3 regions of the Nocardia sp. NPDC052316 genome follow, and region 3 is predicted to be linked to each of the others. Evidence: riboswitches for the same ligand, from Rfam matches in the RefSeq annotation. Region 3 holds a riboswitch; each other region holds the start of a gene.
The links. Region 3 has a riboswitch for S-adenosylmethionine ahead of ACIHA7_RS09830 (2OG-Fe(II) oxygenase). Riboswitches for the same ligand answer to the same signal wherever they lie in the genome.

Region 1: it holds a riboswitch for S-adenosylmethionine, as region 3 does, so the genes downstream of both, ACIHA7_RS16985 (amino acid ABC transporter permease) here and ACIHA7_RS09830 (2OG-Fe(II) oxygenase) in region 3, are expected to answer to the same signal.
Region 2: it holds a riboswitch for S-adenosylmethionine, as region 3 does, so the genes downstream of both, ACIHA7_RS06985 (rhodanese-like domain-containing protein) here and ACIHA7_RS09830 (2OG-Fe(II) oxygenase) in region 3, are expected to answer to the same signal.

What each region holds. Positions count from the first base shown of each region.
Region 1 is NZ_JBIUBB010000003.1:913,308-923,484, reverse strand. Features, by position in the region: gene ACIHA7_RS17015 (N-acetyltransferase) at 1-600, shown strand, start outside; gene ACIHA7_RS17010 (phytoene desaturase family protein) at 653-2,218, shown strand; gene ACIHA7_RS17005 (carotenoid biosynthesis protein) at 2,215-3,078, shown strand; gene ACIHA7_RS17000 (LppM family (lipo)protein) at 3,130-3,921, shown strand; gene ACIHA7_RS16995 (glycosyltransferase) at 3,954-5,096, shown strand; gene ACIHA7_RS16990 (hypothetical protein) at 5,093-5,833, opposite strand; SAM riboswitch class I at 6,079-6,173, shown strand; gene ACIHA7_RS16985 (amino acid ABC transporter permease) at 6,361-7,365, shown strand; gene ACIHA7_RS16980 (amino acid ABC transporter ATP-binding protein) at 7,362-8,129, shown strand; gene ACIHA7_RS16975 (ABC transporter substrate-binding protein) at 8,129-9,103, shown strand; gene ACIHA7_RS16970 (GNAT family N-acetyltransferase) at 9,108-9,635, shown strand; gene ACIHA7_RS16965 (LLM class flavin-dependent oxidoreductase) at 9,632-10,177, shown strand, end outside.
Region 2 is NZ_JBIUBB010000001.1:1,501,658-1,511,834, forward strand. Features, by position in the region: gene fgd (glucose-6-phosphate dehydrogenase (coenzyme-F420)) at 1-369, shown strand, start outside; gene ACIHA7_RS06980 (O-succinylhomoserine sulfhydrylase) at 419-1,633, opposite strand; gene ACIHA7_RS06985 (rhodanese-like domain-containing protein) at 1,707-2,123, opposite strand; SAM riboswitch class IV at 2,138-2,254, opposite strand; gene ACIHA7_RS06990 (hypothetical protein) at 2,318-2,764, opposite strand; gene ACIHA7_RS06995 (FAD-dependent oxidoreductase) at 3,113-4,504, shown strand; gene ACIHA7_RS07000 (amidohydrolase family protein) at 4,563-5,435, shown strand; gene ACIHA7_RS07005 (DUF456 domain-containing protein) at 5,483-5,965, opposite strand; gene ACIHA7_RS07010 (CaiB/BaiF CoA transferase family protein) at 6,267-7,364, shown strand; gene ACIHA7_RS07015 (SDR family NAD(P)-dependent oxidoreductase) at 7,419-8,246, opposite strand; gene ACIHA7_RS07020 (TetR/AcrR family transcriptional regulator) at 8,379-8,969, shown strand; gene ACIHA7_RS07025 (PLP-dependent aminotransferase family protein) at 9,145-10,177, opposite strand, start outside.
Region 3 is NZ_JBIUBB010000002.1:678,812-688,988, reverse strand. Features, by position in the region: gene ACIHA7_RS09860 (alpha/beta hydrolase) at 1-313, shown strand, start outside; gene ACIHA7_RS09855 (alpha/beta fold hydrolase) at 342-1,064, shown strand; gene ACIHA7_RS09850 (Xaa-Pro dipeptidyl-peptidase) at 1,121-3,040, opposite strand; gene ACIHA7_RS09845 (M64 family metallopeptidase) at 3,156-4,115, opposite strand; gene mgrA (L-glyceraldehyde 3-phosphate reductase) at 4,328-5,371, shown strand; gene ACIHA7_RS09835 (hypothetical protein) at 5,442-6,044, shown strand; SAM riboswitch class IV at 6,153-6,271, shown strand; gene ACIHA7_RS09830 (2OG-Fe(II) oxygenase) at 6,390-7,196, shown strand; gene ACIHA7_RS09825 (tRNA-dependent cyclodipeptide synthase) at 7,196-7,918, shown strand; gene ACIHA7_RS09820 (MFS transporter) at 7,915-9,321, shown strand; gene ACIHA7_RS09815 (sugar porter family MFS transporter) at 9,547-10,177, shown strand, end outside.

The DNA of each region.
Region 1 (10,177 bases), on a different contig from region 3:
AAGCCCAATCACACCCCCGCACCTGTCGTCGTCGACCTGTCCGTCACGGCACTGCGCTCCCGGCTGCACGATGCGCTGGCGGTGTATGTCGCGGCGATGGACTATCCGCGCGGCACCGAACACCATCGCGCGCCGATGTGGACCGAGCACACCACCCGGCCGGGCTGGCAGGCCGTCGCCGCGGTGGTCCCCGACGATTCCGGGCACGTGGACCTACGGTCCGCGCCGATCGTGGCGATCGCCTACGGCTACCACGGTGCCCCACACCAGTGGTGGCACCAGCAGGTGCACAGCGGGATGCGGCGCTCCGGCTGGCCGGAACACTCGACGCGCGAACTGCTTTCGGACTACTTCGAGCTGACCGAGCTGCACGTGCACCCGGCGGCGCAGGGGCTCGGCATCGGTTCCACCCTGCTGCAACGGCTGCTGCGCGATCGGCCCGAGCAGGCGGTGCTGCTGTCCACCCCGGAGGTGGACCAGGAGGACAACCGGGCCTGGCGGCTGTATCGGCGGCAGGAATTCACCGACGTGGTACGGAATTTCGTGTTCGCGGGCGACAATCGGCCGTTCGCCATTCTGGGACGGCGGCTGCCGCTGTGACGCGGGCGCTGCCGGAATCCGAGGGGCCACGGGGTACCGCGGTGAGGGTCACGTGACGGTCGTTGTGGTCGGTTCGGGCCACAACGCGCTGGTCGCCGCGTGCTATCTGGCGCGCGCCGGGCACGCGGTGCAGGTGCTGGAACGCGACGAGGTACTCGGCGGCGCGGTGTCGACGGTCGAGCGCTTTCCCGGGCATCTGGTCGATCGCGGCTCCTCCGCGCACATCATGGTGCGGCACACCGGGATCATCGAAGAGCTGGAGCTCGCCCGCTTCGGCCTGCGGTACATCGATTGCGACCCTTGGGGTTTCACGCCGGCCAGTGGCGACCACCCGCCGCTGGTGTTCCATCGTGACCTGGATGCCACCTGCGCGTCGATCGCCGCCGCGTGTGGTGACCGGGACGCGGCGGCGTATCGGCGGTTCGTCGAAGTGTGGGGCCCGCGCACTACCCGGGTGCTGCGCGCGTTCGGCGGTGGACCCACGCCGGGCCGGTTGCTGCGCTCGTTCTGGGGGCTGGACGCGAAGGACGGCGGGAGCGCGCTGTCGCGTGAGTTCCTGCAGTCCGGGGACGCGTTGCTGGACAGCACCTTTCAGAACGAACGGCTCAAGGCGTCGCTGGCCTGGTTCGGCGCGCAGTCCGGCCCGCCGATGTCGGAGCCGGGCACCGCGCCGATGGTCGGGTTCGCCGCGCTGATGCACACCCTGCCGCCGGGCCGCGCGGTCGGCGGCAGTGGCGCGTTGTCCGCGGCGTTGATTGCCCGGCTGCGCTCCGACGGCGGCGAGGTGACCGCGGGTGACGCGGTGACCGCGCTGCGGCGCGACGGTGCGGGCTGGCGGGTCCACACGGCCTCGGGACGAAACCTGCACGCGGACACGGTGATCGCGGGCTCGCACGTGCTCACCACGCTGGATCTGTTGCGCGCGGGCGGCTTCGAGTCCGCCGTGCTCGACGACTGGCGCCGGCGCATCCGGATCGGCCCCGGGATCGGGATGGTGGTGCGGGTCGCCACCAGCGCGCTGCCGCACTATCCCGGCAGCTCGGCCGACGAATCCGCCCGCGGTCTACAGTTTCTCGTGTCCGACCGGCGGCAGCTCCGCCTCGCCCACGGTGCGGCCTCGGCCGGGGACCTGCCGCCGCGGCCGGTGGTGCTTGCTATGAGTTTCAGCGCGCTGGATCCGAGCATCGCCCCGCCCGGTGAGCATCAGCTCTCGCTGTGGGCGCAGTGGCATCCGTATCGGCTGGCCGACGGCGGCGAGTGGGCCGCGCATGCCGAGCGGGAGGGCGACCGGATCATTGCCGAAGTCGACTCCTACGCACCGGGTTTCGCCGATTCCGTGCTGCGAAGATTCGTGCAGACGCCGGTCGATCTGGAGCGGGAGATGGGGCTGCTCGGCGGCAATGTGATGCACGTGGAGATGTCGCTGGATCAGATGATGATGTGGCGCCCGCTGCCGGAACTGTCGGGGCAGCGCGTACCCGGAGCTCCTGGGCTGTATCTGACCGGCGCGTCTACCCACCCGGGCGGCGGAGTGTCCGGCGCCAGCGGGCGCAGCGCCGCGCGGCTCGCGCTGCGCGATCTGCGCCGCAACCGACTCCCCCTGCTGCGCAAGCGATGACGAACCGCACTCAGCCCAGAGCAGAAGCACAGGTAGTCCGCGCACCGGTAACAGTGCGCAGACTTGCGCCTGCGGTGCTCGCGGGGGTGCTGATCCTGGTCCAGATCGCCTATCCGCTGACGTCCGGCGACGGACGGGATCGGGTGACGGTCATGGTTGTCCTGCTGTCGGCGGGCACGGCGTTGGCGCATGCGACGGCAACACGCGGAATCCGTTATGCGGCCGGGTTTTTGGTGATCGTCTCCGGAGTCGGGTTGATCGCCGAGATCGTCGGTACCGCAACAGGTCTGCCGTTCGGGTGTTACGCGTACGCGGTGGATCGGCTTGGGCCCGCGCTCAGCGGCGTGCCGTTGGTGGTGCCGCTGGCCTGGACCGGTGGGTTGTATCCGATCTGGATGGTCGCCAAGCTGCTCACGCGTGCGGTGGCCCCCCGGATCGGCCTGCTGGCGGTGGGTGCGGTCGGCTGGGATCTGTTCCTCGACCCGCAGATGGTCACCGACGGTCAATGGACGTGGTGTAACCAGGGCGCCGGACTGCCCGGGCTCGCCGAGATTCCGTACACCAACTATCTCGGCTGGTTCGCGGTGGCGGTGCTCATGGGTGCGCTGCTGACCGGGTGGGAGCGCGCGGCCCCGGTGCCGGCAGCGCTGAATCCGTCAGCGGGGCTGGACACCGCTCCCCGTTTCGCCGTGCCGGTGGCTGTTTTCCTGTGGACCTGGCTCGGGTCCGTGCTCGCGCACGCGGTGTTTCTCGGGCTCCCGTTCTCGGCCGGTTACGGCGGGCTCGGACTGGCCGTCCTCGGCCTGCCTCTGCTGCGTCACCTCGGCTTTTTCGGTCCGCGACCCGATACGGCGGACTAGCCGACGTACATCGCGGGGTCCGTTCCGCCCGTCGCGTGGCAATCTGGACGGATGGCCTGGCACGATGTCTGCGTGCAGCCGAGTCCCGTCACCACGATCCCCGATGCCCCGGTACTACCGTCGCCGCGGACGCCCCGCCCTGGAGCGCGTGTCGCCGCGGCCGTTCTGCTCGCGGCGTTGCTGATCCCCGTGCTCGCGGGCTGCCTGCGGGTGCAGGTGTCGATGGGTGTTTCGTCCAACGACCGGGTATCCGGGCGGATCGTCGCCGCGGTCGTGCCCGTCGAACCCAATGACAAGGGCCCGCAGCTGAAGGCGCCCGACTCGCTCGCCGCGAAGGTGCGGGTGGAGCCCTACACCCAGGACGGGTACGTCGGCAGCCAGGTGTTCTTCGAAGACATGTCCTTCGGCGAGGTCGGCCAGCTCGGTCAGCTGTCCGAGCAAACCCAGGGCATGTTCCAACTGCAGTTCCAGCGCAACGGCGACCTGGTCAGCCTCACCGGCCGGGTCGACCTGAAATCCGTGCCGCCGCACGGCTCCGACGTGCAGTTCACCGTCGCGTTCCCGGCCCGCGTGGCCAAGACCAACGGCAACCGCGAGGGCGACAACATCGTCTCCTGGAAGCTGCCCGCCGGCGACGTCTCCCCGTTGCGCGCCGAGGTCAGCTACGCCGACCCCAACACCCGTTCGTTCGCGGGCTGGGCGGGCATCGTCGGCGGCATCACCCTCGCGGTAGCCGCCGTCATCGCCACGATGGCCTACATGGACCGCAACCCGCCCGCGCCGGGCGCCCCCACCGGCCTCTCCTGGAGTCGCTGGTGGAAAACGGTCAAGCAGGGCCGCTGAGCGAGGGCCGACTCGCGTCGCGCGGAGGCCCGATCGCCGGAGCGCTCGGGCTGACCTGGCTCGGTACCGGAATCTCGGTGGTGGGCGCCGGAATCGCGCTCTACAACCGGCTTACGGTGCGGCAGCTGGCGGCGAGCCCGGTCGAGGTGACCGAGCCGGTGACCGTGTGCGTGCCTGCCCGTGACGAGGCGGCACGACTGCCCCGGTTGATCGCGGATCTGCGGGCGCAGCGCGGAGTTCCGCGCATGAGCGTGCTGATACTCGACGACGCGTCGGGTGACGACACCTTCGCCGCGGCGATCGACGCGGCGGCCGAAGACCCGCGAATCACGGTGCTGCGCAACGAGACCGCGCCCGCGCCCGGCTGGACCGGGAAGGCTGCCGCGTGTGTGCGACTGGCCGACGCGGTGGTGACGCCGGTGCTGGTCTTCGTGGACGCCGACGTCCGGCTGGCACCGGACGCGATCGCGGGGGCGGTCGGCGAATTGCGCAGGCGGCGAGCCGCATTGGTGTCGCCGTGGCCGATGCAGCGGGCCGGGTCGCCGGTCGAGGCACTGGTGCAGCCGCTGCTGTGCTGGTCGTGGGCCGCGACGCTGCCGATCGCGGTGGCCGATCGGAGCCTGCGGCCGTCCACCGCGGTGGCCTGCGGGCAGTTTCTGGCGTTCGACACCGCCGCTTACCGAGCCGTCGGTGGGCATGCCTCGGTCGCCGCCAGCGCGACCGAGGATCTCGACATCGCCCGAACCCTGCGCCGCGCAGGACAACCCACCGTGCTCGTCGCCGCCGGACGCCTGGCGAGCACCCGAATGTACGACAGCGCAACCGAACTCGCGGCGGGCTACACCCGATGGCTGTGGTCGGCCTACGGCGGCACCGTCGCGGGCGGCGCGACCGTGGGAACGCTTGCCGCCCTGGCCTATTGGGTGCCGCCGTCCGTCGCACTCCGCGGCCACGGCGCGCTCCGCCGGGTCGGCCTCCTCGGTTACGCGGCCGCGGTCACCGGCAGGCTGCTCGCTCGCTGCACCGAGACCGGCGGCCCACTCGCCCGCACCGACGTCCTCGCGGCCCTGGCCCACCCGTTCTCGGTCGCCGCCTACCTGGCGCTGTGGGCCCGCTCCCATCGCGCTCGACGACGGGGTACGTTGCGCTGGAAAGGCCGCCGGGTCCAGATCTAAGGGACTTCGGTGATCCCCACCGTCGGCAGGAAGAAGCAGGACTTGCCGCCGTTGTCGACCGTGCCGAAGACCGCCGCGAGCACGGTGCCCTGACCGGTGTCGACGGGTACCGCGCGGACGCCGCCCATCGGCAAGGCCGCGAAGAAGAAGTCCTGGATGGCGCGTTCGGCCATCGGGCGCAGCACGGCCGGGACTTCGGCGGGGATCATCGCGCCGAACACCGTGGACAGCGGGCCCATCGAGGCCATGCCGCCGCGGCCGCTGGTCAGGTTCAGCCAGGCGACCTGCATGCCGGTGGTGTCCGGCCCGTCCTGGCCGAGGCCGTAGGGCACGAAGGTGAACATGGTCTGGCCTGCCTTGACGGCGGCCAGGTCCACGCCGGGAATGGCGATCGTGGTCTTGGGCCACGGGCCGGGCACGGCGGCGGCCACCGCCGGGGCGAGGCCGAGGGAGCTGCCGCCGAGGCAGTACGCGGACGCGGTCGGGTACAGGAAAGGCTGCATGCCCGCGGCGCGCAGGCCGTCGACCGCGGTGTGGTAGACGCCGAACAGATCGCTGAGCGTGCTGGTGCCGGTCTGGGCCGGACCGGCCGCTGCGGGCGGAACCGGGGCGGTGACGGTCGGAATCGGTGCCACGGCGGGCGGCGGCGCACCACCCGCGGTCGGTGCGGCGAGCGCCAGCGCGACCGAGCAGCTCGCGACGGCGGACAGTATGGTCGAACGGCGCGGTACAGCCACGAAGACCTCCCTCATCATCGACGCGATCGAAGGCTGACGGTACTCCGCAAAGCGCTGTGATCAGGCGATATAGCCGCCGGCAAGCGATCGGCGTGTCCGGGCGACCACACCGCCCCCGCACCCCCCGATATCCGGGCCGCGGCGAGGTTTACGCTCACGGTGATTAGTTCCCTTGTCCCAGAGTTCGCCTGCTGGGCATGATAATTCGGCCCGACCCTGACATCAGCCGGTGTCCGGATCGGCGACAACCATCCAGAGCGACCGAGAGACCTGGCTCGTCGACGTCGCAGCAACCCCCCGGTTCACCGGGTGCGGGTGCTTCCGCCGGGACCGATGGAGGAACCGAAGTGATCATTTCCGCTGCCCTCGGCACCCGTTGGGGCCGTCGCCACATCGATCAGTGCAAGGTGACGTCCGCGAGCTGTCGGGGCTGACCCGCAGCCAGTCTGTGCACCCGTCGCTGGCCGGGTGATGTGACCGCGGCCCGATGTGGTGCGGTCTCGTTCGTTCTTCCGAAGGACCTCGAAATGAGTGCGTCCGCCACCGCCGTGCCCGGCGACACCGACGCAGGCGACGACCCGGTCGCCACTACGACCCACCTGCCCGACGCCGAGGGTGCCGCACCCACCGTGGCCAAGACGCGGCACCCGTGGCGGTGGGTGGTCAGTGCGGTCGCGCTCGTCCTGCTCGCACAGTTCATCCACGGCCTGGTCACCAATCCCGGCTGGGATTGGCCGACCTTCGCCAAGTACATCACCGCGAAGTCGGTGCTCGCCTCGCTGCGGGTGACACTGGAACTCACCGCGTGGGGTACCGCTCTCGGCTTCCTGCTCGGCACCGCGCTGGCCATCGGGCGACTGTCCGGCAACCCGGTGCTGCGGGTGATCTCCTGGTGCTACATCTGGGCGTTCCGGTCGATTCCGCTCATCGTGCAACTGCTGTTCTGGTTCAACATCGCCTACCTGTACAACACGCTGTCGGTCGGCATCCCGTTCGGTCCCGCGTTTTTCACCTTCGACGTGAACGGCGTGATCAGCGGGTTCACCGCGGCGGTGATCGGGCTCGCGCTGCATCAGGCGGCGTACTCGGCCGAGATCATCCGGGCGGGCATCATCTCCGTCGACGCCGGGCAGTTGGAAGCCGCTGCCGCGCTGGGCATTCCACGGGTGCGCCAGTTCCGCACCATCGTGGTCCCGCAGGCCATGCGGTCGATCCTGCCCAATGCGACCAACGAGGTGATCAGCCTGTTCAAGGGCACCTCGATCGTGTCGGTGATGGCGATCGCGGAGCTGTTCTACCAGGTCCAGGTGATCTACGGCCGCAACGGTCGGGTGGTGCCGCTGCTGCTGGTTGCCACCGCCTGGTACATCGTGCTCACCACCATTGCCTCGGTGGCGCAGTACTACATCGAACGCCACTACGCCAAGGGCACCCAGCGCACGCCACCGCCGTCACCGGTCCAGCGGGCCTGGCAGAAGCTGCGGGAAGTCGCCGAGTCCGGCGCCACCGCGCCGCGCGGAGCGACCCGATGACCGCCGCGCCCGCCGTCGAGGTCCGCGGCGTCCGCAAATCCTATGGCGCACAGGAAGTTCTGCGCGGGGTCGACCTGACGGTGCGCTCCGGCGAGGTGGTGACGGTGATCGGCCCGTCCGGCTCCGGCAAGTCCACCCTGCTGCGCGTGCTGAACCATTTGGAGGCGCTGGACGCGGGCACCGTGCGCATCGATGGTGAGCTGATCGGATATCGGCTGCGCCGCAACACCTTGCACGCGCTGCCCGACCGCGAGGTGCGCAAGCAGCGCTCCCGCATCGGGTTCGTCTTCCAGAACTTCAATCTCTTCCCGCATCTGACGGTGCTCGACAATGTGACGCTCGCACCGCTTTCCGCGCAACGCCGCGACCGCACGGAGGTCGAGGCCGAGGCGCGGGTGCTGCTGGCACGGGTTGGCATCGGCGAGCTGGCCGACGCTTACCCGCGCAGGCTCTCCGGTGGACAGCAGCAGCGGGTGGCGATCGCGCGGGCACTTGCCCTGCGTCCCAGGGTGATCCTGTTCGACGAACCGACCTCCGCGCTGGATCCCGAACTGGTCGGCGAGGTGCTCGACGTGATCCGCGATCTCGCGCACGGCGGCACCGCGCTGGTGATCGTCACCCACGAGATCGGCTTCGCCCGCGAAATCGCCGACACCGTCGTGTTTCTCGACGCGGGCGCCATCGTCGAGCAGGGGACCCCCGCCGCGGTCCTCGACAATCCGCGCCACCCGCGCACCCGCGCCTTCCTCTCCCGAGTCCGCTGATGAACAGGTTTCCGATGAAGCTTTCCGCCCTGGCCACCGCCGCCGCGACCGCGGTCGTCCTGCTGGCCACCGGCTGCACCGACCCCGACGCGGAGTCCGCGCCCCCACCCGCAGGTACGGTCACCTTCGACCTCTCCGCCGCGCAGACCGGCCGTGTCCGCGCCGCCAAGGTGGACAGCATCGCCGCCGAGGTGCCACCGGCCATTCGCGACCGCGGCACCCTGGTGGTGACCGGCTCGTCCGGTACCGCACCGCCGCTGCGCTTCTACGCCGACGACGACGAGACCGTCGTCGGCTCCGAGGTCGACTTCGCCTCGCTCGTCGCCGACATCCTCGGCCTGAAACTGGATGTGCGGGTGGCGGATTGGGCGCAGAACTTCGTGCGCATCGACTCCGGTGAGGTCGACGCCTTCGTCTCCAACGTGACGGTGACCGAGGAGCGCAAGGAGAAGTACGACTTCGCCACCTACCGCAACGACACCGTCGCGCTGGAGGTGCCCAAGCAGAGCACCCTCGAGTTCAAGGACCGTACGAGCCTGGCGGGCAAGCGAATCGGGGTCGGCAGCGGCACCAACCAGGAACAGCTGCTGGTGAAGTGGAACGAGCAGAATCGCGCGCAAGGGCTGGCCCCCATCGACATCGCCTACTTCCAGCAGACCAGTGACTACTACCTGGCGCTCGCTTCGCAGCGGCTGGATGGCTTCATCGGCCCCAATCCGACCGCGATCTACCACACTGCCACCGCGAACCAGACCAAGATCCTCGGCACCTTCTCCGGCGCGGGCGACGCGCTGCAAGGCGAGATCGCGGTGCTCACCAAGAAGAACAGCGGGCTGGTCACCGCCGTCCAGAAGGCACTGAACCACGCCATCGAACACGGCACCTACCAGCAGGTGATCGATCGGTGGGGCCTGCGCAGCGAGCAGATCACCGAGTCGCGGATCAACCCGCCCGGCCTACCGAAGCAGCGGTGACCCGGTGACGCAACAGCTTTCGGCCACGGACCTGCGGGTGCACCGGGTCGCCCAGGACGACCCATTGGCCGCGCCGCTGCTCGCCGAGCTCGCCGTCGAGTACAGCAGCCGCTACGGCCGCAGCCCCGGTGAGATGCACGCGTCGCTACGCGACTATCCGGCCGCGGAGTTCGCGCCCCCGCACGGCGCGCTGCTGGTCGTCACCCGCGACTGCGAGCCGGTGGCTGGCGGGGCCTTCCAGCGCTACGACGCGGAAACCGCTGAGCTCAAGCGGATCTGGACGGCCCGCGAACACCGCAGGCAAGGGCTCGGGCTGTTCGTGCTCGAGCAGCTAGAGGCCGAGATCGAGCGGCGCGGGTACCGGCGGATCTATCTGACCACCGGTCCGCGGCAACCGGAGGCCGTCGGCCTCTATCTGGCCGCCGGATACACCGCGCTCTACGACCCGGCCGTGCCTGCCGAGGAGCTCGGCCCGCACCCGTTCGAGAAGCGACTGCCCGCGGCCACCGAGGCACTGGGAGCATCAGCATGAAGTTTCTCCTGTTCACGCTGGTCACCCGGGTGCCTGATCCCACGACCGGTCGCCTGCCCGGCACCAGGGAGCGGCTGTGCGACGTCGTCGCACAGGCCAAGCTGGCCGAGGATCTCGGCTACGACGGCTTCGCCGTCGGTGAGCGGCACGAGGATCCGTTCCTGTCCTCGGCTCCCCCGGTGATCCTGAGCCACATCGCGGCGGTCACCTCCCGGATCACGCTGTTCACCGCCGTCACCACGCTCAGCCTGCTGGATCCGGTGCGGGCGTTCGAGGACTACTCGACGCTGGACAATCTGTCCGGCGGCCGCCTCGAGCTGATCATCGGCAAGGGCAACGGGACCGCGCAGGCCGAGCTGTTCGATGTCAGCACCGACGATCAGTGGGACCGTAACCGCGAAGGCTACGACCTGTTTCGGGCGCTGTGGGCCGGCGAGAGCGTCACCTGGTCCGGCCGGTTCCGGCCCGCGCTGACGAACGCCAAGGCGCTGCCGCGACCGTGGCAACCCGAGATCCGGATCTGGCACGGCAGCGCGACCAGC
Region 2 (10,177 bases), on a different contig from region 3:
GCCGCCAAGGCGGGCCGCACCGTCGCGGACATCGACCGGATGATCGAGATCAAGATCTCCTACGACACCGATCCCGAACTGGCCCTGGAGAACACCCGCTTCTGGGCCCCGCTGAGCCTGACGCCGGAACAGAAGCACAGCATCACCGACCCGATCGAGATGGAGGCCGCCGCCGACGCCCTCCCGATCGAGCAGATCGCCAAGCGCTGGATCGTCGCCAGCGACCCCGACCAGGCCGTCGACCTCATCAAGCCCTACCTCGACGCCGGCCTCAACCACCTGGTCTTCCACGCCCCCGGCCACGACCAGCGCCGCTTCCTCGACCTCTTCCAGCGCGACCTCGCCCCGCGCCTGCGCGCCCTGGCCTGAGCAATGACAAAGGCTCCACCCGCCGCGACGGGTGGAGCCTTTGTCGTTGCTAGCTGAGGGCGTGGTCCAGGTCGGCGAGCAGGTCTTCGACGTCCTCGAGGCCGACCGAGATGCGGACTACGCCGTCGGAAAGGCCGATGGTGGCCCGGCCTTCGGGGCCCATGGCGCGGTGAGTTGTGGTGGCGGGGTGGGTGATCAGGGATTTGGCATCGCCGAGGTTGTTGGAGATGTCGATGATGCGCAGGCGGTTGAGCACCTCGAAGGCGCGCTTCTTGGCCTCGTGGGCGGGGGCGTTCAGTTCGAAGGTGACCACCGTGCCGCCCGCGCTCATCTGGCCGGTGGCCAGCTCGTGCTGCGGATGTGACTCCAGGAAGGGGTATTTCACCCAGCTGACGGCCTTGTTGGTCTCCAGGAAGCGGGCGATGCGCAGGGCCGACTCCGTGGAGTGGCGCACGCGCAGCGGCATCGTCTCCAAACCCTTGAGCAGTGTCCACGCGTTGAACGGGCTCAGCGCCGGACCGGTATGGCGCATCAGGGTTTTCACCGGACCCTCGATGTAGTCCTTCGCGCCGAGGATGGCGCCGCCGAGCACCCGGCCCTGGCCGTCGATGTGCTTGGTGCCCGAGTAGACGACCACGTCGGCACCCAGTTCGAAACCGCGCTGCAGCAGCGGGGTGGCGAAGACGTTGTCCAGCACCACCTTCGCGCCGGCGGCGTGCGCGAGCTCGGTGACCCGGCGCACGTCGACCAGGGTCTGCATCGGGTTGGCCGGTGTCTCGAAGAACACCGCCTGGGTGGGCACCGACAGCGCCTGCTCCCACTGGTCCAGATCCTCGCCGTCGACGAAGACGGTTTCGACGCCCCAGCGCGGCAGGATCTCGTTGCACACCACGAAGCAGGACCCGAACAGGCTGCGCGCGGCCACCAGTCGATCACCGGCGCCGAGCAGCGCGCCGAGCGCGGTGAATACCGCCGACATTCCGCTCGCCGTCGCGAAACACGCCTCGGCACCGTCGAGCAGCCGCATCCGCTCCTCGAACATGGCGACCGTCGGATTGCCGTAACGGGAGTAGACGAAATGCTCGACGTCGCCGGTGAACGCGGCCTCGGCGGCCTCCGCGCTCTCGTAGACGAAACCGGAGGTCAGGTACAGCGCCTCGGAGGTCTCCTCGAAACCGGAGCGCCGCAAGCCCCCTCGCACACCGAGCGTCGCGGGGCCGACCCCTTCGGGCAGCGGCTTGTCGAACGCACCACCGGTGATCATGACTGCCTCCCGAGGACCCACTGCCCCCCGGCGACGCGGCTGCGCGACAACGCGGCCGCCGAACAGCAGCTACTCATGACTGCCGCCACGGCAAGCCGAGGGCGCGCCAGCCGCTGCCGCCCCGATGTCCGTGCGCGTCGACCGGGCCTTCGAAGCCGTCGAGCACGTTGTAGGAGGTGCCGAAACCGGCCTGCGTCGCGGCGATGGCCGCGCCGATGGAGCGCTGACCTGAGCGACAGAGGAAGATCACCGGAGCCGCCGGATCGTGCCCGTCCAGGGCCTTGACCAGCTGCTCGGTGAACTCACCGTTGCGCGTCCCCGTAGCATCGACCCACTCGATCAGTACCGTCGGGCGCTCGATCGAGCTGGTGTCGGGCACGCCGACGAACTTCCACTCGGCCTCGGTGCGCACATCGACCAAGACGGCTTCGGGGTTGTCTCGCAACAGTTCCCAGGCCTGCTGGGGAGTGATGTCACCGGCATAACTCATCTGGACCCTCCTAGAATCCGCACTTGCCGCGCTCGGGTTTGACGCGCGGCCAGGTCGTCACCCGGAGCACCCCACCGCGGAGGAGGGTTGCCGACCAGTATTGCCGGGGCTTGACACTGGTTCTCATGACCTTCTGCTGAGATTGCCTCGACAGGGGTCACCCTGTCAAACGGCTGCTCACGGTATGAGAATGCTCAATTACAGACCAGCCATTTGTCGCCGGAGCGGGTCAGATTCCAGGTCGAGGTGGCCTCTTCGCCGTCGACCTTCGTGGTAACCGTCGCCATCGCGCGATCGCCGTCGACCTTCGGATCGACGAGTTTCGTGATCTCCACGGTCTTTCCGCCGCCGGAGCGCCCGACCAGCGGTGAGCGCTTCGGGTCGAAGTCCGGGCAGCCCGTGCCTGGTGGGGGCACCAGATCGGTGCTGTTGGAGCCCTCGACGAAGCCGCGCACCGCGGCGGCGATCCGGTCGGATTCTGTGACATTTTTCTCAGCGGGCGACAGCACCCCGCCGATGACGATCCCGGCGAGCACGAGCACCGCGACGACGGCGGCCGCGACGAACGGTACGACGGAACGCTTGTCGGTCTGATCGACCGGGATGATCTCGTCTTCCGCAGGCTGCTGCTCTTTGCTCATACGAGCATGATCCCTGGTCGGCGGGCTTATCCGACGCTCACCCCTGCCACACGCAGCCAGGCGTTGCGAACTCCGCCGCACCGCAGCGGAATCACCGCCGCGAGACCGGGCAAGCCGGACAACACCGGTGGCGCGGCATCCGTTCAGTTCACGCACCGGCGCGGGCCGCCTCGGCCGCCACCGATAGAATCGCGAGACTGCGGCCTGCTGTCATAGCCGCGACCGGAATGGCCACGAGCCGACAACTCCGGTGTCCGCATCGTCAGGTGCAACCAGCCAGCGCGTAACTTAGCCTAGGCTAAGGAAGACGCCGTATTTGTTTCTCAACCAAAAGGGTGCGCGTAAAAGATGACCGAACAGAGTGCAGCGAATCGCCCGCTCCGCATCGCCATCGTTGGCGCCGGACCCGCGGGGATCTACGCCGCCGACGCCCTGATGAAGTCCGATGCCGAGGTCAGCATCGACCTGTTCGAGCGCATGCCCGCGCCGTTCGGGCTCATCCGCTACGGCGTCGCGCCGGACCACCCGCGCATCAAGGGCATCATCACCGCCCTGCACAAGGTCCTCGACAAGCCGCAGGTGCGCCTGCTCGGCAACATCGACTACGGCACCGACATCACCCTCGACGACCTGCGCACGTTCTACGACGCGGTGATCTTCTCCACCGGCGCCAACGCCGACCGCGCGCTCGGCATCCCCGGCATCGGCCTGGACGGCTCCTACGGCGCCGCCGACTTCGTGTCCTGGTACGACGGCCACCCGGACGTGCCGCGCACCTGGCCGCTGGACGCGGAGAAGGTCGCCGTGCTCGGCGTCGGCAATGTCGCGCTCGACGTGGCCCGCGTGCTGGCCAAGACCGGCGACGAACTGCTGCCGACCGAGATCCCGCCGAACGTCTACGCGGGCCTCAAGGCCAACAAGGCGCTCGAGGTGCACGTGTTCGGCCGCCGCGGCCCGGCCCAGGCCAAGTTCACCCCGCTGGAACTGCGCGAACTCGATCACTCGCCGACCATCGAGGTCATCGTCGACCCCGAGGACATCGAGTACGACGAGGGCTCCGAGGCCGCGCGCAGGCACTCCAAGCAGGTCGACATGATCGCGAACACGCTGGAGCAGTGGGCCATTCGCGACGTCGGCAACCGGCCGCACAAGCTGTTCCTGCACTTCTTCGAGTCGCCCGCCGAGATCCTCGGCGACGAGCAGGGCAAGGTCGTCGGCCTGCGCACCGAGCGCACCCAGCTCGACGGCACCGGCAACGTCAAGGGCACCGGCGTGTTCAAGGAATGGGATGTGCAGGCGGTCTACCGGGCCGTCGGCTACCTGTCGCAGAACCTGACCAACCTGCCGTTCGACGACCAGGCAGGCACCGTGCCCAACGAAGCGGGCCGGGTCATCGCCGACGAGAACGCCGACGGCGCCGATCGTTACGTCCCGGCCACCTACGTCACCGGCTGGATCAAGCGCGGCCCGGTCGGCCTCATCGGCCACACCAAGGGCGACGCCAACGAGACCGTGGCCTGCCTGCTCGACGACAGCGCGAACTTCACCCCGGCCGAGCGGCCGGAGCTGGACGCGGTCACCGAGTTCCTGGAGGGCAAGGGCATTCCGTTCACCACCTGGCAGGGCTGGTACCGGCTGGACGCGCACGAGCGTTCGCTCGGCGAGCCAGAGGGCCGCGAGCGCGTCAAGGTGGTCGAGCGGGAAGACATGCTGCGCGCCAGCGAGCCGCACAAGGTCTGACGACTCGCCTGGTGGGTCCGCGACAGCGGAACGACGCGTACTGAGGCATTCTGTACAGGTGTTCGATGCCCATTTCCACATCTTCGATCCGCGGTTCCCGCGGTTCGAGAACGAGGGCTACCTGCCCGGCCACTTCACCATCGCCGACTATCGAAAGCGCATGTCGCGCTTCGATGTCGGCGGCGGTGCCGTGGTCAGCGGGTCTTTCCAGGGCACCGATCAGACGTATCTGAAGGCGGCCCTCACCGAGCTGGGCGAGGGCTGGGTCGGCGTCACCCGCCTGGATCTGGACGCCACCGACGACGAGATCCTCGAGCTGGACCGCATCGGCGTGCGCGGGCTGCGGTTCAACCTCAAGCGCGCCGCCGCCGACATCACCGGCATGACCTTGCAGGCGCTGCGCGCGCACGAGCTGGTCGGCTGGCACGTCGAGGTCTATATCGACGGGACGATGCTCGCTTCGCTGCAGCCGGTGATCTCCAAGCTGCCGGTCTTCGCCATCGATCATCTCGGCATGTCCGAGGAGGGCCTGCCGTTCCTGCTCGATCTGGTCGATCGCGGCGCCAAGGTCAAGGCGACCGGTTTCGGCCGCGTCTCGATGAACGTCGCCGACACCCTGCGCCGCATCCACGCGGTCAACCCCGAGGCGCTGATGTTCGGCACCGACCTGCCCGGTACTCGCGCGGGCCGCCCCTTCCGCGACTCCGACGTCGACCTTATCTGCGACGTGGTCGGTACCGACATGTTCGCCGTCTTGGAGGACAACGCCCGCGCCTTCTACCGGCTGCCCGCCCGGGTCCGCGCCCTCCCCGCCGACCCGGCGCCGACGCTGCCGCTGTACACCGCCGAACAACCCACATTGCCCATCCGCCGCGACAGTCTCCCCAAACCCGGAGAGGTGGACACGATTCCGCTGCCCATCGTCGAGTAGCGCCGGTAGACAACACGATTCGATAGGGCAAACGCGCTCGGAGCAGGCTAGGCGGCGATCGCGCCGACCACCCAGACGCCGGTGGCGAGTAGCGCACCAAGGAGCTCGATGAGCATGGACAGGCCGACGCCCTTGAGCGCGTGCACCGTTGCCTGCCAGGCCTGCTGGCCGACGCGCAGGCGGTGCAGTTCGGAGAGGTAGACGCCGAGCACGAAGCCGACGAACAGGCCGACCACCGGGATCACGAAGAAGCCGATGATGCCGAGGACCGCGCCGAGCACAAGGGAGCGGTTGGCTACCCCCGCGTCCTTCATCTTCCGGCCGGGCCAGGTGTATTTGATGACGCCGGACAGCACCAGCAGGACCGTGCTGACGGCGAAGACAGTCCAGGCCGTCGCGCCGCCGGTCAGGAAGGCCCACACCGTGATCGCGCCGAAGATCAGGATGACGCCGGGCAGGATCGGGATGATGATGCCCAATAGGCCGACGAGAATGACCAGGCCGACAATGACCTCACCCGCAGCACTCATGATCGTGCCTCGCTGGGCTCCCGCATGACTCCACCTCACCGCGCAGGTTCGCCGGACGCTCCCGCGAATAGTGCGCTGCTGGGATTCTGTCGTACCGGATGAGCCGGTGCACGGCGGACGCCGCGTGGACATCGTCAGTGGACCGGCATTCGCGGACCGCTCCTCGACCGTGCCGACCGGAGGGGAGGGCGTCCGGCGGACGATGCGGCGTTATTGTCATACTGTCAATACACCCTCCGGGTCCCTTCCGGAGGAGCGCCGGGACGCCGTGCGCTGGATCAACGACGAACCGAGGTAGGGCGTGAGCACTCCATCCACCGCCGTCAAGGGCCCGCTCGCGGGCATCAGGGTCATCGAGCTGGCCGGGATCGGGCCGGGGCCGCACGCCGCGTTGCTGCTGGCCGATCTGGGCGCCGATGTGGTGCGGATCCAACGGGCCGGCCAGATACCCGGCGGATTCGACCGGCCGCAGCAGCGCGGGCGCACCATCGTCGAGGCCAACCTCAAGGACCCGGCCGACATCGAGAAGGTGCTCGGGCTGATCGAGAAGGCCGACGTGCTCATCGAGGGCTTCCGACCCGGAGTGACCGAGCGGATGGGACTCGGCCCGGACGAGGCGCTCGCGCGCAATCCGCGGCTGGTCTACGGGCGGATGACGGGCTGGGGCCAAGAAGGCCCGCTGGCCGATCGTGCCGGCCACGACATCAACTACATCTCCATCACCGGTGTGCTGCATGCCATCGGCCGCAAGGGTGAGCGCCCGGTGCCGCCGCTGAACATGGTCGGCGACTTCGGCGGCGGCTCGATGTTCCTGGTATTCGGCCTGCTTGCCGCGCTCGTCGAGCGGCAGAGCTCCGGCAAGGGGCAGGTCGTCGACGCCGCGATGGTCGATGGCGCGCTTGCTCTTTCGCACATGATCTGGGGAATGCGCGGGTCCGGCGCGTGGTCCGACGAGCGCGGGGTGAACCTGCTCGATACCGGAATGTCGTTCTACGACACCTACGAAACCGCGGACGGCAAGTACATGGCGGTCGGCTCGATCGAGCCACAGTTCTACGCCCAGCTGCTGGCCGGACTCGACATCAACCCCGAGGGACTGCCGTTCCAGCTCGATCCGGCCGGGCAGGAAACGCTGAAAAAGCTCTTCACGGAACGCTTCCTGACCAAGACCCGCGATGAGTGGACGGAGATCTTCGTCGGCACCGACGCCTGCGTGTCCCCCGTCCTCACCTTCGAGGAAGCCACCCGCAACGAGCACATCACGGCCAGGGGTTCGCTGATCGAGGTAGACAACATCACCCAGCACGCCCCGGCGCCGCGGTTCTCCCGCACGCCCAACGGCATCCCCACCCCGCCGCCCAGCGAGGCGACGCCGATCGAATCTATCTGGACGAACTAACTTTTCGCTTCGATCAAGGCCCCGGGGACTCGACCCGGGGCCTTTTTCGCGCGCTCAGGCGATGGCCGAAGAAACCGCGGGAGCGATCGGGCGGCCGCCGTCAGCCAGTCCACGGGTGACGAGCTTGGCGATGCGCGCCACCAGGGTGCGCGGGCGGCGGGGCATCAGGTGTGCGGCGGCGAAGTTCGACGCGCCGGGTACGACATACCCCTTGTTGCGTTCGAGCGCGCGCAGCGTGGACTCGACAACCGCTGCGGCGCTGCCCATTCGGCCGAGCGCCGCGTCACGGGTGCCGACAGTCTCGAAGAACGGCGTCTCGGTCGGGCCGGGGCAGACCGCGAGGACCTTGATGCCGCGGCCACGGTATTCGCTCCACAGCGACAAGCTGAAGTTCAGCACGAAGGCCTTGCCGGAGGAGTAGGTCGCGAAGTAGGGCGACGGCTGAAAGGCCGCGGTCGAAGCCACATTGACGACTTCACCGCTGCCGCGTTCGAGCATGCCGGGGACGAGACGGCGGGTAAGCCCTGCCAGCGCAACGACATTGACCATGAGCTGATCGTGCTCGCTTTCGACGTCGAGATCCTCGAAGCGGCCCGCGCTGCCGAAGCCCGCGTTGTTGATCAAGAGGTCGACCGAGAGTCCCCGTGCGGCAAGCTCGTCCGCCACTGATGCGGCGGCGTCCGGTGCGGTGAGGTCCTGCGCGATGACCTCGACTCGGCCGCCGTGGCGCTGATGTAGCTGCGCGGCAAGGGCTTCCAGTCGCGGCAGTGTGCGGGCGACGAGAACGAGGTCGTCGCCGCGGGCCGCCAAGGCGGCGGCGAACTCGGCGCCGATGCCGGACGAGGCGCCGGTGATGAGGGCGGTTTTTCCAGTGCGGGTCATTTCGAGCTCCTTCGATGTTATGCAACATCAGAGTAGCCTTATCTCCAAGAAATGCAACACCAATGTTGCAACTAACGTTCAAGACGCAGCTCACGTGTAGTATCTCGGGAGATCCCAGCGAACGGAGCACCCATGCCGCCCACTTCCGCGCGCCCACTGCGCGCCGATGCCGAGCGCACCGTCCGCGCCATCCTGGACGCCGCGGAGCGCGTGCTGAGCGAGCACCCCCACGCGACGCTCGAGCAGATCGCGGAGGCCGCCGGCGTCGCCCGCACCACCGTGCACCGGCGCTTCGCCAACCGCGAGGACCTGGTGCGCAGCATGGCGGTGGCCGCGTGGCGGCGCATCGCGGCCGCGGTCGATGCCGCACGGCCGTTGACCGCGCCGCCTCTGGTCGCGCTGCATCAGGCGACCGCCAATGTCATCGAGATCAAATACGGGGCGTCCTACGCCCTCGATCGGGTGGACAGCACCGATCCCGAGGTCGCCGAACTCCAAGCGGCTGTCTTCGCCAACTGCGATGCGGTGCTGGCCAGAGCCCGCGCCGACGGCTTCATCACGGCCGACGCCGACCCGACCTGGGTGCGGCGGGTCTACCTCGCGCTGATCAACGAGACCGTGCACGGCAACGCCGAACTGGACGGCAGCGCCGACCCGGATGCCCTCGCGGGTCGGGTCATCGACACGCTGCTCAGCGGCGTTGGTACCGGTCGACGCCAGTAGGCCGCGGCGACAAGCGCATTCGACCGGGCGTGCGCCGCCGACCAACGCTGCGCCACAATAACGCCGCGCCACAACAACATCGCGGCGCCACAACATTGCGCCACATCAACGCTGCGCCACATCAAACGCCGCGCCACATCAACGTTGCGCCACAACAACATTGCGGCGCATCGGCTCAGTAGCAGGTCAACGGCTGGAGCGGGTCGGCGGCACGCGGCGTCAGCGCGTCGTAGGCGGCGGCAATCGCCTTGACCCCCAGGCGAAGTTCGGGCTCCTGATGGGTGAAGGGCAGGCGGATGAAGCGCTCGAACGCGCCCTGCACGCCGAATCTCGGTCCGGCGGCGAGCAATACACCATGATTGGGCGCGGTGGCGGCCAGTGCGGTGGACACCGGCGCCGGTAGCTGCGCCCACACCGACATGCCGCCCGCGCCGTGCAGCAGCCGCCAATCCGGCAGCTCCTCGGCCACCGCGTCCAGCAGCGCCGCGCGTTGCGCACGCAGCTGATCGCGACGCCGATCCAGGATGGTGTCCGCGTTGGCCAGCAGATGGACGGTGGCCAACTGGTCCATCACCGGGGTGCCGAGGTCGACGGTGGAGCGGATGCCGAGCAGCTTGGTGATCAACGGTTGATTCGTACGGATCCAGCCGACCCGCAGGCCGCCCCAGAACGACTTGGACGCCGAGCCGATGGTGACGATCTCGTTGCCCTTGGCGAAGGCGGCGACCGGCGGCTGCTGGACCCCCTCGGCGAGGTGCAGGTCGCCCATCGACTCGTCGATCACCACGGTCATCCTGGTCTCCCTGGCGATGGCGGCCAGCTCCGCGCGGCCCTCCGCGTCGAGCAGCAGGCCGGTCGGGTTGTTGAAGTCGGGTACCAGGTAGGCCAGTGTGGCGGCGGTTTGTCTTGCGGCACTGCGGATTCCGTCGAGGTCCCAGCCCTGGTCCGGATGCTCGGGGCGCAGCGGCACCGGCACCGGCCGCGCGCCGACGTCGCGGATCGCCTCGATCGCGTTCGGGTAGGTGGGGTGGTCGATGAGCACCCGCGCCGCGGGCGCGGTGAGCACATTCAGCAGCAACCGCAAACCGTGCTGGGCGCCGAGGGTGACCAGGATCTGGTCCGGCTCGGTGGGCAGGCCTCGCTGGGTGAAGCGGCGGGCGATCGCCTCGCGCAGCGCGAGCACACCGACCGGATCCATGCCGTGCGTA
Region 3 (10,177 bases):
GTTCTGGGACCAGTACACCACCAGCGCCGAGGACCGCGCCCAGATCACCGCGTCGCCGCTGCGCGCGAGCACCGAGCAGCTGTCGGGACTGCCGCCTGCGCTGGTCATCACCGCCGAGAACGACGTGCTGCGTGACGAGGGCGAGGCCTTCGCGGGCAAGCTGCGCACCGCGGGTGTGCCGGTCGTTCAGGCACGTTACGGCGGCATCATCCACGACTTCGTCATGGTCAATTCCATGCACGACACCAACGCCGCCAAAGCAGCTGTCGCGCAGGCGGTTTCCGTACTGCGGTCCGCCCTGCACACCGCGTGACCAATACCTCCGGACCTAAGGAACATTCGTGAGTACCGAAGCAACCTCCTCGCCCACCATCGTGCTGGTCCACGGCGCCTTCGCCGACTCGTCCAGCTGGAACGGCGTCATCGAAACGCTGCGTGCACAAGGACATTCCGTCGTGGCAGCGGCCAACCCGCTGCGCGGCCTTGACAGCGACGCCGCCTACATCGGCTCGGTCCTCGACGACATCGCCGGCCCGTGCGTCCTGGTCGGTCACTCCTACGGCGGCAGCGTGATCACCGTCGCCGCCGCGGGCAAGGTGAATGTGACGGCCCTCGTCTACATCGCCGCCTTCATTCCCGCCGAGGGCGAAAGCGCGCTGGAGTTGACCGACAAATTCCCCGGCTCCACCCTCGGCCCGACCACCCGCCCGGCGAACTACCCGCTCGCGGACGGCAATTCGGGCACCGAGCTGTACATCCGCCAGGACGAGTTCCCCGCCCAGTTCGCCGCCGACGTGCCCGCGAACGTCGCCGAACTGATGGCGGCGACCCAGCGGCCTGTCGCGCTCGCCGCGCTCCAGGAGCCGACGGCCGCGGCGGCTTGGCGAAACATCCCCGCGTTCGCCCTGCTCACCACCGAGGACAAGAACATCCCGGTGCAGGCTCAGCGGTTCATGGCCGAGCGGGCGTCCGCGCACACCGTCGAGATCTCGGCCTCGCATGCGGTCAGCGTCTCCGCGCCTGGCGCGGTCAGCGAGTTGATCGCCGTGGCGGCAAAGCGGTAGACACCGGAGATCCGGTCACGCCCAATAGTTTTCGGGCGTGACCGGATCGCGGTGGGTCAGCCGATCGCCGCCTTGAGGGCGGCCTGCCCGCCGACCACCGGGAACGAGACCTTGGTCTCGGCAAGGTTCATTCCGAAGCCGGGCCCCGGCTTGGGCCGCAGGGTGTACTCGTTGTCACTGGACAACACCACCACGCCCAGCTTGTGTCCGCGCGCCAGCACGTAGTCGTGCGGTTGCATGGACAGGTTGATCGCATACTCCTTACCCGGGGTGATCGGGCTGGTCTTGTCGATCGAGTCCCGATTCTGCGGGTCGACCCAACCCCTCGTGACGATCCGCGAACTGCCGTCCGGGGACCGATCCACCAGCAGCGCAGTGACATTGGCCGCCGGACGCTGGAAGGACAGCCGCAGGGCGACGTCGACCGTGCCGCTGATCCGCAGCGGAGCCGTGGTGGGCTTGGAGAAGTACGCCAAACGGTTCGGCGAACTCGGTGCCGCGACCAAGGTAGCGGCGAGCTTGGTCGCGTCATCGTCGAGCGACTCGGTGACCCGCCCCGGCCCGGAGGTCGCGAGTCCGCCAGTATTGCGGCCGCCCGGTTGGAACACCGCAGTCGCGGCCGAGGTGGCCGGTGCGGGCCACTCCGGCTCGTTCACCCAGGACTTGTCCTCGCGCTGGATGGTGGCCTTGGGCTCGCGGTCGATCCCGTTGTCCCGGCCCAGCAGGTACTTGCTGAACCAGCGGTTCACGGTGCGCAACCACTCGTCCCTGCGCAGGCTGATCGGGTCGGTGTGGCCGGACTGGTGCAGCCAGATCTTGTGCGGCACACCGGCTTTCTTCAGCGCGTCGTACCACTGCGCGACATGCTTGGTCTTGACGTTGAAGTCGTTGAGACCGTGCACGGCCAGCACCGCGGCCCGCACCTTGCCGACATCGTTGAGGTAGTTGCGCTCGTTCCAGAAGCCGAGGTAATCACCGGTAACCCGATCCTGGTCCTTTTCGAGCTGGTCGATCACCGGTGCGCAGATCTTCCGGTCGGCCCTGGTGTAGACGTACTTGGCCAGCACGTCGGCGTCCTCGCCCTGGTAGGTGCCGGGAGCGACCACCGCGCCCGCCGCGCGGTAGTAGTCGTACCAGTTGCTGATCGCGGCGATGGGCACGATGGCTTCCAGTCCTGGCACGCCGGTGGCGGCGACGGCGTTGGGCAGTGTCCCGTTGTAGGAAACACCCATCATGCCGACCTTGCCGCTGGCCCAATTGGCCACCACGGCTTTACCTTGCGCGTCGCGCGCCTTCGCCCGGCCGTTGAGCCAGTCGATCGGGGCCCGCGCGCCGATGGTCTCGTTGCGCGCGCCCGAGGTCGGGCAGCCGGTGGAGGTGCCGGTGCCGAGCGACTCGCCGTACATCACGGCGTAGCCGCGGGCCAGGAAGAACTCCTCGTACTGCCAGGTGATCTGGCCGTTGGCGACGGTGATGCCCGCGGCCCGCAGGTCCTCGGCCACCCGCGCGCGCAGCTCGCCCGGCGCCGGGGCCATCCGTCGTGCGTCCGCGCCGTCGGGCACGTAGAGCTCGACGTCCACATTGTGGTTGGCGACGTCGTTACCGCCGGAGAAGTACGGGCTCGCCTGGTACACCACCGGCAGCTTGCCCGTCGCGCCGGCCGGACGGACGACCTGGACGTGCACCTCGTCGTCCTTGCCGTCCCGGTCGCTGTCCACGGGGGCACGCACCCACAGGTCCTGCCGGACCGGCGCCTTCGGGTTGAACGTCGGCTGTGCCTCACCACCGGTGACGTCCGGGCCGTTAGTCGGATCGGCCAGCGCGGGCGCGCCGGACAGGAGCAGTGCCGCGGCCACGACCAACAGGGCCAGCCGCGGTAGCCGTCGCAGGGTCAGCACGGTCCACCCGAGGGCCGCGACCACGCGGGTGCGCGGCCCACCCCGGTCACGTCTGTGCTGATGCTGTCTGGATGCCATTGCGTTCTCCTTCACAACTCATCACGAGGTGCTCCCGTGCGAGACTCGAAATACCTGCTGGCTCAGGGGAATTACCTCGGATGCCCGGCCGGGCGGCCGGGCATCCGGTGATGAATCAGTGCTGGGTCGGCGGGGCCTTCCGCTCGATCGCGGCCTTCATCGCGTCCAGCCCGATCAGGTTGAATTCGCGACCGAGCGAGCGCATCAGCGAGTTCTGCGTCGGCCGGTACACCCCGCGCTTGTGGTAGACCGCGCCCTCATAGGTGCCGACCACGCCACCGTCCGGCGAGGGCTTGCCGAGGTACTGGTACCACTTGGCCTTGTTCTGCTGCATCTGCGCGCTGGTGTAGGTCGAGGCGTTCACCTCGCGCGGCTCCCGGCCGGTGTAGCGGTCGTTCGGGTAGTCGTACTCGTCGGCCAGCCCGGCCACCGAGTGCCCGAGCTCGTGCACCACGATCTGCCCCGACTGCGCGTTGCCGCCGGACGACGTCGCCACCTTGCCGCCCGCCCCGCCGTACTTGGTGGTGTTGGCCAGCGCGACCACCTGGTCCACCTCGGGCGCCAACCGGGCGTACTGCAGGGCTTTGGTCTCGTTCACACACAGCAGCCGCTCGGTGCCGCCGCACCAGAAGGTCATGTCCAGGGCGGTGTTCCGGTAGGTGCCGCGCGGATCGTTGTCCACACCGGACTGCTGGGAGACCACGTTCACCGCCCAGACGTTGAACGAGTTCTTGTAGGACTTGAACGGTTCGACCTGGGCGATCTCGTTCCACCGGTTGATCGCGTGCTGCTTGTAGGTCTCCAGCTGAGCGGAGGTGTATCCGTCGCCGACGAACACCAGATCGAAGCGCTGACTGGACGGCCCGGTCTGCTGGATCGTCACCACGTCGGCCTGCACCGCCGAGCGCGGGGCCGGGGCTTCCGGGCGGACCGGCACGGAAACGCGGCCGATGGTGCCGTCCGGGGAGAACACTTCTCGTTCTTCGGTGGGGGCGGCCGATCCCGTGGCGACCGACATCGCAACGATGATCAACGCGCCGAGCATGATTGCGAACATGCGTCGTAACAAGGGCATGGCAAAGCTCCTCGAGTGGTTCGCGATTTCGACCCGGACGGCGCGGGCCGCACTTCGGTCTGTCGAATTCCTCATCAAGGAACCACATTTGGTCCGGCAACTCGACTGAGGAATAACTGGGGAATGGACGCGCCGATCGCCCGGGCTCGGGCTGCCGCCGCGCACCGGTCGGGCAGTATGGGACCGTCCGTGCAGCTGATGAGGAGGTCTCCATGGCATATGTTCCCGACCCCGCCAGGTACGACGGCGCGATGCGCTATCGCCGGTCCGGACGCTCGGGCCTGGATTTGCCGCTGCTCTCGCTCGGCTTCTGGCACAACTTCGGGGATGACCGCCCCTATCTCACCCAGCGTGAAATCGCCTTGCGCGCCTTCGATCTCGGTATCACGCATTTCGACCTGGCGAACAATTACGGCCCGCCCTACGGCGCGGCGGAGATCAACGCTGGACGCATTCTGCGCGAGGAACTCGCTCCCTACCGCGACGAACTCGTCATCTCCAGCAAAGCGGGCTGGGACATGTGGCCGGGTCCGTACGGGCAGGGCGGCGGGTCACGCAAGTATCTGCTCGCCTCGCTCGACCAGTCGCTGAGCAGGCTCGGACTCGACTATGTCGACATCTTCTATTCGCACCGATTCGACCCGACGACTCCGCTGGAAGAGACCGCGGCGGCGCTCGATACCGCGGTCCGTCAGGGAAAGGCGCTGTACGTAGGAATTTCCTCGTATACCGCGCAGGATTCGGTCACCATCGCCACACTGCTGCGTGAGCTCGGCACTCCCCTGCTCATCCATCAGCCGTCCTACTCGATGCTCAACCGGTGGATCGAGACCGAGGGGCTGCTCGACGCGGCCGGCGCGGAGGGGTTCGGCGTCATCGGGTTCACCGCGCTCGCGCAGGGGCTGCTCACCTCGAAGTACCTCGATGGCATTCCACCGGAATCGCGTGCCGCCCAAGGCAAGTCGTTCCAGAACGAGTTGCTCACCCCGGCGATGATCGATCGGCTGCGCAAACTCGGCGCGGTCGCCGATCGCCGCGGGCAGACGCTGGCCCAGCTTGCGCTGGCCTGGGCGCTGCGCGACGATCGGGTGACGTCGCTGGTGATCGGCGCGTCCACCACCGACCAGCTCGAGCAAAACGTCGCCGCCCTCGACAATCTCGAATTCAGCGCCGACGAGCTCGCCGACATCGACGCGCTGCTCGACGATGACGGCGAAGTCGACCTGTGGCGGTCCGCGCGCCAAGGCACTCTCTGAACAGTATTGCCCGCGTTATTGCGCGTAGGAAGTGCCGTTTTCGATTGGCGCACCGGGGAATTCCGTACAGGTGAGGATTTACGCCGATCGGGCCCCCGTCGCCGCCCGTCAATTGGTCACGGATCTGCTGGTGGTGGCCTGGGTATACGCCTCGGTCACGGCCGCACTCTGGGTGCACGATCTGGTGCAGCAGCTCGGGGTGCCCGGCCAGAAGCTGGAAGGCGCGGGCGGCGGCATGGCCGACAGCCTCGGTGACGTCGGCCGGAAGGTCGGCCGGGTGCCGATGGTCGGCGACGATCTCACCTCCCCCTTCGAGCGCGCGGCCGCGGCCGCCCGGTCCATGGCCGAGGCCGGAAGCGACCAGCAGGCCCTGGTCAACGACCTCGCCATGGCCCTCGCCCTCGGACTCTTGATCGTCCCGCTCGGACTGGTGCTGTTCCTCTGGCTGCCGCTACGCGTGCGCTGGATGCGCAGAGCCGCAACAGCAGCCCGCCTGCGCGCCGCCCCCGGCGGACGCGACCTACTCGCCCTGCGCGCCCTCGCCAACCAGCCCCTGCGCAAACTCGACCGCATCGACCCCGACGTGGTCGACGCCTGGCGCCGCGGCGACGAAGCCACCGTCCGCCGACTGGCCGCCCTCGAACTACGCGGCCTCGGCCTACTCGGCGGCTGACCAGGCGTGACGGTCCGTAACTCCGGGCGGAAACTCCTTAGCTCGGTTCATAACTCAGCGCGATTCTAAAGCGTGACAACGGTTCTGACGGGCGGCACGCTTACCTCAGGTCAAGAGTGCCAGCGTCAAGTCCCCGGCTAGCTGGCCGGCAACCCTCCAACCGCGGCGGGGTGCCCCGGGTCAAGACCAGGCCGAGCCGCGTAATGCGGCCCGGGCAAGCGCGGGCTCCATCGGTGTGCTGGAGCCCTCTCGAGAGACGGGGGTCGACTCATGTCCGAAACGCACTCCCCTTCTCGTGCCTGGGCCTGTGCCCGGTCCATCGAGCGACAACCAGAGGGGAACGACATGACCACGGCCACGCCAACTCTCGGAGACCGCGTGCTGGACACCACCAGGCAAAGATTCGACCATGAATCGTTGACCGCGCTGTTGAACGGCGACGTGCACGCGGTGCGACTGGCCGGATTCGTCCGGCCGGACGCGCTCGACCACCTGCGCAAGGCCTTCGTCGGCAGGCAGGACCACGGCCCGTTGGCCACCGACCCGCAGTTCCGGCGGATCGGGCACGCGTTCTCGGAGACGAGCACCGACGCCGGGCGCGGGCGGTATTTCGAGGAGGCACGCGACAATATCGATCGGCTGCGCGACATCGCCTCGCCGTATTCGTACCCCGCCGACGACCTGCGGTTACTGCTCGACGAGAGCTGGCCCGCCGGGGCGAGTTTGTTGCGGCGCGACGGGCAGGCTTTCTTCGCCGGCGTCGCGCGCTACCAACTGGTGGGTGTGGATTTGGAGCCGCACACTGACAATGTCGGCCGCAACCTGCCGCCGGACTTCGATATTCGGATCACGCGGCAACTGTCGGTGAATGTCTATCTGGATGTGCCGGATCGGGGCGGCGAATTGCAGATCTGGGACGACTATCCCGACGAGAGCGAATATCGAGACCGATCCGGCGACCGCGTCTACGGCATCGACCGTGCCGCGGTAGGCGATCCGGCGCTCGTCATCACGCCGCGCGTCGGCGATGCGATCTTCATCGATCCGCGCCGCGTGCACGCGGTCGCGCCGTCCCAGGACCGCCCCCGCATCACCATCGGACTGTTCATCGGGGTCACCGATCCGGCCGAGTCGCTGAAGGTGTGGAGCTGATGACCACGACTACGCTGCTCTCGGCGTCGCACAAGGCCGCCTACGACCTACGCTCGGACGGCATCACCACCGACGGCCGCTCCACCGTCCTGCTGGTCAGCGTCGGCGCGGACTACCACGAGGGTGAAAAGCTCGCCGCGACCATCGATTTGATCAATCGCTCGAACTTCGGGCGCTGCGCGATCGCCGTCGCGGACACCCTGCAACGGCACAACCTCAGCGGCGGCACCGATATCGACCGGCATGCTCGTGCGCGCATCGCCGGTGACCAATGGATCGCACGCAACCAGGGCTATCTGGACCAGATCGACTGCCCGACAAACATTCTGCGGTGGGACTTCGCGCTGTCCCATCCCCGCTACGGCGACCTCTACGACGCCATCGAGCACGCCTACGAGACCGACGAACCCTATCGGCACGCCATCGACAGCACCATCGAACGATTCATCGAACGGCGGCTGGCGCGCGAACCCGACGTCGACCAGGACGCGGTCCGGATATCCTGCCGCGCATACCTTTTGGAGGAATGCCCGATCATCATGCCGCTGTGGGCGCACGAGGGATTCGACTTCGTCATCTACCCGCAGCGCATCTCCGCCGCGATGGGCCGCACACGGGAACTGTTCGTCGAACCCGAGTACCCGGACCGCGTCGCCTGGCTCCCTTTGCGATTCAAGAAGCGCAAGTCGGCGCTGAACTCCGCGGCGGAGGCGCAGCTGTGAGCCTCGAGATCCCGGCCGAGCGGCGCGTCATCGGGTTCGGCGGGCTGGCGGTGGCGTCGTTCCTCGGGTGCATCGACCTCACCATCGTCACCACCGCGCTGCCCGCCATCGGGGCCGATCTGCAGGCCGGTACGTCGAACACCGAACTGACCCTCGGTGTTTTCCTGATGGCGCTGTCGATGTTCATGGTCACGGCGGGGCGGGTTGCCGATCATCTCGGACGCCGAAAGGTGTTGCTGTTCGGGCTCACCCTGTTCGTGGTCGCGTCGGCGGGGGCGGCCGCCGCCTCGTCGATCGGGATCCTGCTCGTCGCGCGCTTCGTGCAGGGTGCGGCCTGTGCCGTGCTCTACACGAGCACCTCGACGCTGGTGGAATCGCTGTTCCCACCGGGTGATCGAGGCAAAGCTATCGGCTGGCTGTACTCGGTGAACGGTCTGGGGTTGGCCATCGGCCCGGTGCTCGGCGGTCTGCTGGTGCCCGATCTGGGCTGGCAGTCGATCTTCTGGATCAACATTCCCCTCGGCCTCGCGGCCTTGGTCGCGATCGCGTTCGCGGTCCCCCACGTGCCGCCGGACCCGACCGGCGGCACGGACTGGGCCGGACAGATCGTCGTCGCGTTCGCCGTAGTGTCGGCCGTCGGCATCTTCGTACTCGGCGACCTGCGGGGATGGCTTTCACCCTGGGTCCTCATCGCCGCGGTCGTCCTCGTTGTCTCGGTCGCGGTGGGGATCGTCGCGGAGCGGCGGGCGGCGAATCCATTGATCGATCCGGCACTGTTCGGCAATCGGAGATTCGTGGCCGCCATCGTCTCGGACTTCTCGCTCGGCCTGTTCTATGCCGCTGCGCTGCTGGCGATTCCGACGTATCTCACGCAGGGACGCGACTTCGACGTGCGCCAAGCGGGATTCGTGCTGTTGCTCGTCAGCGGCACGCTCGCGCTCGCATCGCCGGTCGCGGGGCGGTTCGTGGATCGGTTCGGCGCACATTCGTTGCTGCCGTGGGGGTTCGGGCTGTTGACCCTCGCGGGAGCGGGCATCGCCTGGTCCGCCTTCGGTGAGCTGCTGGCCGTGCTCTTCGTCGCGCTGGTGCTGTTCGGCGCGGGGTGGGCACTGGTGCTGGGACCCGCGACCGTGCTGGCCATTTCGACGGTGCCGCCGAGCCGATCCGGCTTCGCGGTGGGTGCCTCGTGGACGTTCCACAATCTCGGCGGGGCGATCGGCGCCGCGGTGGCGACCGTCGTCTTCGGGCGGATCGATCTCTCGACCGGTGCTGCCACCGGACGAGTCGCCTCGATCATCGCGACAACCAGCCTGATCGCCGCAGTCCTCGTGGTAGTCCTCACCGCAGGACGGACCGAGAAGGTGGCGGCCGACCGGCCGGTGCCCGTCGAGGCGGCCACGTAGTTTCGTTGCGGCAGTTCTCGCCGAAGTGCGAGAACTGCCGCAATACTCCGAAACCACGCAATACGCCAAACATGAAAGTAATTCTGTTCACAAATAAGACCGGTAAGTTTGCGCTGGTGAGGCGCGCACGGTCGACTGGGGCGTATGCCAGGTGAGCGTTCGACAATAAGCAGACGCAGGAATTTCATTCCTCGCCTGCGCCGCCGCAACCTCGATGGCTACGAGATGGTTATTTCCGCGCCGGAGAAAGCGACGCGGGATGAAAAGCAGAACGCCAATCGCAACGTCGTGATCGTGGCGCTGTTCGCCGCCCTCGGCGGCATGCTCTACGGCTACGACACCGGAATCATCTCCGGCGCGCTGCCCAAAATGTCCGCGCAATGGGGTATCGACCACACCCAGCAGGAGATCCTCACCGCCGCCATTCTCGCCGGTGCCGTCGTCGGCGCCCTAATCGGCGGGTCCCTGTCGAAGTCGCTGGGGCGACGGAAAACCATCTTCATCATCGCCTGCGTGTTCGCGGTGGGGGTCGTGGCCTGTGCGCTGGCGGTGGACGCGTGGATGATGACGGTCTGCCGGTTCTTCCTCGGCCTCGCGGTCGGTGCCTGCTCGCAGATCGTGCCCACCTACATCGCCGAACTCGCCCCGCCGCATCGCCGCGGCGCGATGGTCACTTTCTTCAATCTCGCCATCGGCGTCGGCATCTTCCTCGCCAACCTGGTCAGCGTCGTGGCGGGCGACACCTTCGAGGCCAGCGACGACTGGCGCTGGATGATCGGTATCGCGGTGATTCCGGCGCTCGTCCTTGCCGTCGCGATGCTGCAACTACCGGAGACACCGCGCTGGCTCATCGAGA